2 regions of the Bacillus sp. PK5-006 genome follow, and region 1 is predicted to be linked to the other one. Evidence: predicted binding sites of a transcription regulator. Region 1 holds the regulator's gene; the other holds the start of a gene.
What was found. Region 1 encodes CtsR, which represses protease genes until heat stress. Its sites were predicted from a motif close to ATGGTCAATAAAGGTCAAACA; they were not measured.

Region 1 (3,416 bases):
GTCTCTGCGAAGCCGTAAGGCGAAGTATAGGGGCTGACGCCTGCCCGGTGCTGGAAGGTTAAGAGGAGCGCTTAGCGTAAGCGAAGGTGCGAATTGAAGCCCCAGTAAACGGCGGCCGTAACTATAACGGTCCTAAGGTAGCGAAATTCCTTGTCGGGTAAGTTCCGACCCGCACGAAAGGCGCAACGATCTGGGCACTGTCTCAACGAGAGACTCGGTGAAATTATAGTACCTGTGAAGATGCAGGTTACCCGCGACAGGACGGAAAGACCCCGTGGAGCTTTACTGCAGCCTGATATTGAATGTTGGTACAGCTTGTACAGGATAGGTAGGAGCCTTGGAAACCGGAGCGCTAGCTTCGGTGGAGGCATCGGTGGGATACTACCCTGGCTGTATTGACCTTCTAACCCGCTGCCCTTATCGGGCAGGGAGACAGTGTCAGGTGGGCAGTTTGACTGGGGCGGTCGCCTCCTAAAATGTAACGGAGGCGCCCAAAGGTTCCCTCAGAATGGTTGGAAATCATTCGCAGAGTGTAAAGGCACAAGGGAGCTTGACTGCGAGACCTACAAGTCGAGCAGGGACGAAAGTCGGGCTTAGTGATCCGGTGGTTCCGCATGGAAGGGCCATCGCTCAACGGATAAAAGCTACCCCGGGGATAACAGGCTTATCTCCCCCAAGAGTCCACATCGACGGGGAGGTTTGGCACCTCGATGTCGGCTCATCGCATCCTGGGGCTGTAGTCGGTCCCAAGGGTTGGGCTGTTCGCCCATTAAAGCGGTACGCGAGCTGGGTTCAGAACGTCGTGAGACAGTTCGGTCCCTATCCGTCGCGGGCGCAGGAAATTTGAGAGGAGCTGTCCTTAGTACGAGAGGACCGGGATGGACGCACCGCTGGTGTACCAGTTGTTCTGCCAAGGGCATCGCTGGGTAGCTATGTGCGGACGGGATAAGTGCTGAAAGCATCTAAGCATGAAGCCCCCCTCAAGATGAGATTTCCCATTCCGCAAGGAAGTAAGATCCCTGAAAGATGATCAGGTTGATAGGTCTGAGGTGGAAGCGTGGTGACACGTGGAGCTGACAGATACTAATAGATCGAGGACTTAACCTATATTCTAATGTGAAGCATGAACATTGTTATCTAGTTTTGAGAGAACATTCTCTCCATCAGGTTTGGTGGCGATAGCGAAGAGGTCACACCCGTTCCCATACCGAACACGGAAGTTAAGCTCTTCAGCGCCGATGGTAGTTGGGGGTTTCCCCCTGTGAGAGTAGGACGCCGCCAAGCTTCTATAAGGATCAGTTCCAGTCGGAACTGGTCTTTTTTGTGTTTTTGAGAGGTTTGATACCATATAAATGTGGAAATAATATTGTTAGTTGAGCGATTATCTTGAAAAATCGATCGAAAAAATTTATAGTAAGATTAAAGTCAAATATAGTCAAAGTCAATGGAGGAGGAGGCGGAGTGGCACAAAATATTTCTGATATCATCGAGCAGTATTTGAAGGAAGTCTTGGATCAGAACGGTCGAGAAATATTAGAAATTAAGCGCAATGAAATTGCAGATAAATTTCAATGCGTACCTTCACAAATTAACTATGTTATCAATACACGCTTTACGAGCGAGAGAGGCTATATCGTTGAAAGTAAGCGTGGCGGCGGTGGCTATATCCGCATCATTAAAGTCAAAATGAATGATGAAGTCGACTTATTGAACAACATTATTTCCCAAATATATCATCGTTTATCACAGGCTGCATCTGATCATATCATCATGCGTCTTGTTGAAAATAACATTTTATCTGAAAGAGAAGCTAAGATGATGATTAGTGTCATGGACCGTTCTGTATTGCATATTGATTTACCTGAACGTGATGAACTGCGTGCTCGGATGATGAAAGCGATGTTAAATGCTCTGAAATTAAAGTAAAGCGGGTGAAAAGATTGATTTGTCAAGAATGTAATGAGAGACCAGCCACTTTTCACTTTACGAAAGTTATAAATGGAGAAAAACAAGAAATGCACATATGTGAACAATGTGCAAAAGAAAACAGTGATTCATATGCTATGAGTGGAAACCAAGGTTTCTCGATTCACAACTTATTATCAGGCTTATTGAATATTGATCCTAGCTTCACCACAAGTGCTAACAAGGGCTCGTCTATTTTTCAAGAAGCGAAAGAAGTGGATCAATGTCCTAAGTGTGGCTTAACCTTTCAGCAGTTCAGAAAAACAGGCCGATTTGGCTGTGCAGAATGCTATCGTACATTTGATCAGTATCTGAACCCTGTTTTAAGGAAAGTCCATAGTGGAAATACAGTCCATAATGGAAAAGTCCCAAAACGAATTGCCGGCAGCCTGCATGTTCGCCGGAAACTTGAGTTAATGCAGCAAGAGCTGAAGCAGCTGATTGAACAAGAAGAGTTCGAAAAGGCAGCGGAAGTTCGAGATCAAATTCGTGCATTAGAGCATGAGCAATCTCAGCAGAGGGAGGGAGATTAACGACATGTCGCTCCAGCATTTTATTCAAGACGCTCTAAGTCAGTGGATGAAACAAAAAGGACCAGAAAGTGACATTGTTTTAAGCAGTCGTATCCGGCTAGCTCGCAATCTAGAGCATGTTCGTTTCCCAACTCAGTTTTCTCAAGCTGAAGCTGAAGCTGTTCTCCAGCAATTCGAACAAAAGTTTGCTAGCCAGGAAGTGAAGGACATTGGAAACTTTGTTCTGATTCGAATGAATGAAACGCAGCCTTTAGCAAAGAGGGTACTTGTTGAAAAGCATTTGATTAGCCCCAATTTAGCTGAATCAAGATTTGGCGGCTGTTTGCTTTCTGAAAATGAAGAAATCAGTGTGATGCTGAATGAAGAAGACCATATTCGAATCCAATGCTTATTCCCAGGTTTTCAGCTAGCCAATGCACTAAAAGCGGCTAATCAGGTAGATGACTGGATTGAAGAGCAAGTGGATTATGCGTTTTCTGAAAAGCGAGGATACTTAACAAGCTGTCCGACCAATGTAGGTACAGGTATTAGGGCTTCGGTCATGATGCATTTACCAGCATTAGCGCTCACAAGACAAATGAATCGGATTATTCCGGCCATTAATCAATTAGGTCTTGTGGTCAGAGGAATTTATGGTGAGGGCAGCGAAGCAATAGGAAACATCTTTCAAATATCAAATCAAATGACACTTGGTCAATCAGAAGAAGACATTGTAGATGACTTGAATAGTGTGACCGCTCAGCTCATTGAACAAGAGCGATCTGCACGAAAAGCTTTATATCAAACATCTAAAATTGAACTTGAGGACAGAGTGTACCGTTCCTTAGGGATTTTGGCCAATTGTCGTATGATTGAATCAAAGGAAACAGCAAAGTGTTTGTCAGATGTGCGGCTTGGAATTGATTTAGGTATCATTAA
Region 2 (3,416 bases), 710 kb from region 1:
CTAACCGGATAAACGGTCCGTATTCTGTCCAATTTCTCGTTTGATAAAAATACTTGATCCACTTCTCCATCTCAGTTGTTTGCATTCTCTCTATACAGCTCCTTATATGGTGTTCACTCTTTTGATTTTACACTATATATAGAAGAAACGGCTGTTTCTTTACAAATCATTATAGTAGAATGAGTGGGTGAAGAAATCATAGAGAGAGATGGAGCTGTTTTGATGAAAACGATTTGTGTGTTTGCTGGTTCGAATCCAGGTGTAAATGATGTCTATAAACAAAAGGCTGTAGAGCTGGGTGCTTATATGGCGAAGCAGGGCATTCGTCTTGTTTACGGCGGATCGCGTATTGGGTTAATGGGCGCGATTGCCGATGAGGTCATGAGACATGGCGGGCAAGTGATCGGGGTCATGCCTAAGGGGCTTTTTAGAGGAGAAGTCGTGCATCAAGAGCTGACAGAGCTAATTGAGGTAACAGGCATGCATGAACGAAAAGCAAAAATGAGCGAGCTGGCCGATGGGTTTATTGCGATGCCAGGCGGCTTTGGTACATATGAAGAATTATTTGAGGTGCTGTGCTGGGCACAAATCGGCATCCATCAAAAGCCAATTGGATTGTATCAAGTAAATGACTACTTCAATCCACTCATAGACATGGTGAAATTCAGTGTACAGGAAGGTTTTTCGAATGAATCACACCTTCAATTGTTACATGCTTCGAGTGAACCGGAGGAATTAATCACGCAGATGGCTTCTTATCAAACACCGTCTCTTCAGCAGAAATGGACGGAGCTGTCTTAAAGTATATGTCAATCACAAAAAACCGTCTGTTCAAGGAACAGACGGTTTGTGTTGTGGTCATTATTTTTGGTCTTCTGTATTACGGGTCAAGACTTTGTCAATGAGTCCGTATTGAAGTGCTTCTTCCGCTGTTTTGAAGTTGTCACGATCTGTATCGCGCTCAATGACTTCAATTGGCTGACCAGTACGTTCAGCAAGTACTTGGTTCAGTTTATCGCGTAAAGAAAGGATTCGTTTTGCCGCAATTTCAATTTCTGTTGCTTGACCTTGGGCACCGCCGAGTGGTTGGTGAATCATGACTTCACTGTTTGGAAGAGCATAACGCTTACCTTTTTCTCCAGCAGCAAGCAGGAACGCACCCATAGATGCAGCCATACCAATACAAATAGTTGATACCTTTGGTTTAATAAATTGCATCGTATCGTAAATGGCCATACCAGCTGTGATTGAACCGCCAGGGCTGTTAATGTAGATAGAAATATCTTTTTCTGGATCTTCAGCTTCCAAGAAAAGCAGCTGTGACACGATGGAGTTGGCAACATTGTCATCGATCGCAGAACCAAGCATGATAATACGGTCTTTTAAAAGACGAGAATAAATGTCGTAAGCTCTTTCCCCACGATTTGTTTGCTCAATGACTGTAGGTATTAAATTCATAATGTTCCTCCTTCACCTTTTAGGTAAGTATGTAATTCAATGATACATTTTTGGTCAATAAAGGTCAAACAAAACGCTGACCTAAATTCAAATACCCCTATCCATTTTCCCCAAAATCATTCTACTTCAAACCATCATATTAGTGTATGAATACAAAGTAAGAAAATACATCATTAAGGCGAATGATTAATCATTGCTTTCTTGCAGCATTTCCCTTATAATTTGATATGCTGACGTTCAAAAAACATATCGTGCGCTCGTAGCTCAGTTGGATAGAGCGGTGGTTTCCGGTACCACGTCTGCCGGGGGTTCGAATCCCTCCGAGCGCGTATCTGACCTTGCTTACGATAGACAATGGTCTCACGAAACCCTCTCCTTTGGAGAGGGTTTTTTCGTTCCGCTATATGTATGATTCACTTTTAAAACTTTTCATCTATGAATGGTTATTTATGCTATAATTAATAATCATTCTCAATTAAAGGTGGTTTCGTAAGTGAAAAAAATGATCTGGCTGGTCAGTCTGCTGGCACTGCTGTTAGTGGCATGCGGGCAGAAAGAGAATAAAGAGCAAGCAGCAAGTACGCGTACATATACAACGGAAACGGGTGAAAAGATCACCATTCCTGCCAAACCGAAGCGGATTGTTGTGTTAACAGCGCAGCTTGGGAACTTTAAAAAGTTAGGTGTGACACCTGTTGGCATGACGGATGTTTATCCTAAATCATCATTTTTAGATGAAACAGGTGTGAAGCGGGTACCGATCGAAAATGTGGAGGCGATTGCAAAGCTGAAGCCTGATTTGATCATTGCTTATTCACAAACCGAACAGATTGAAAAATATAAAAAGATTGCCAAAACGATCACGTTTACGACAAGTAAACACAGCTTCAAAGAAATGCATATTGAAATTGGAAAGATTCTTGGAAAAGAAGCGTTAGCGAAAAAACAAATACGAGAAATGGATGAGAAGCTGAAGAAAGACGGGGAAGAAGTGAAAGCGAAAATTGGTGATGACAAGACATTCTCCATTATGGATGTCCAGCCAAAGCAAGTGTACTTATTTGGTACAGACTTTGGCCGCGGCGGGGAAGTCATCTATCAAGGCTATGGATTCAGCTTGCCTGAAAAGGCAGAAAAGGCACTTCCAAAGGAAGGTTATCTCGGGATTTCACTAGAAGAGATGAATGAGTATACAGGGGACTATTTACTTGTACCAACAAAGGATGGAAAAGAGCCAAATCTTGATATTACGAAAAGCGGTGTATGGAAGAAAAATCAAGCGGTGAAGCAAGGACATGTCCTGTACTACTCAATCAAGGAATTTATCTATGCAGATCCAATCTCCATTGAAAAACAATCTGCTGCATTTAAAAAAATGCTGCTCAAATCATAATGTGAAAAAGACAAAGTGCTCATTAGGAGACTTTGTCTTTTTTCATGCCGCTTCATCATGAAATACTGGACGTAAGACTCATTTCTTCCCTTCTCAGGCGTATTTGTTGAGCCGGCTTGCTGTATATGATTAACATGGAAGGGAATTGACAATGAGGAGGGATTTCTTGTGGCGAAGATTTTATTGATTACGTTTCCAGCTGAAGGACATGTGAACCCTATGTTAGGAATGATCAAAGCATGGGCGGATCGAGGCGATGAAGTGCATGCGGTCACAACTGTACATTATGAGGAACGGATCAAACGCTTAGGCGCTCACGTACATATACATCCAGACTATATTCGGACATTACATGTGGAAGAAGGAGATTTAGATTCTATGCAGCCGTTCTTTCATGCCATGCTGCAAACATCCTATGATATTTTAGAGGTGGTGGAAACACTTTCCGAGAAGCATTCATTTGATTTGGTTTACTTTGATATGTTTGGGGCAGGGGAGCTTGTTCGAGATTACTTGCACATTCCGAGCATTGGGTCCAACCCATCTTTTGTGCTGCAAGAGGCGC

Region 2: clpP (ATP-dependent Clp endopeptidase proteolytic subunit ClpP) is a predicted target of CtsR. The motif match lies at 1,509-1,529, and genes of this name have one in related genera.

What each region holds. Positions count from the first base shown of each region.
Region 1 is NZ_CP096414.1:3,630,274-3,633,689, reverse strand. It holds rRNA gene M1D84_RS18520 (23S ribosomal RNA) at 1-1,107, shown strand, start outside; rRNA gene rrf (5S ribosomal RNA) at 1,169-1,284, shown strand; gene M1D84_RS18510 (CtsR family transcriptional regulator) at 1,462-1,926, shown strand; gene M1D84_RS18505 (UvrB/UvrC motif-containing protein) at 1,941-2,498, shown strand; gene M1D84_RS18500 (protein arginine kinase) at 2,503-3,416, shown strand, end outside.
Region 2 is NZ_CP096414.1:607,513-610,928, forward strand. It holds gene M1D84_RS03000 (MazG nucleotide pyrophosphohydrolase domain-containing protein) at 1-85, opposite strand, end outside; gene M1D84_RS03005 (LOG family protein) at 223-801, shown strand; gene clpP (ATP-dependent Clp endopeptidase proteolytic subunit ClpP) at 862-1,458, opposite strand; tRNA gene M1D84_RS03015 (tRNA-Arg) at 1,712-1,787, shown strand; gene M1D84_RS03020 (ABC transporter substrate-binding protein) at 1,961-2,851, shown strand; gene M1D84_RS03025 (macrolide family glycosyltransferase) at 3,020-3,416, shown strand, end outside.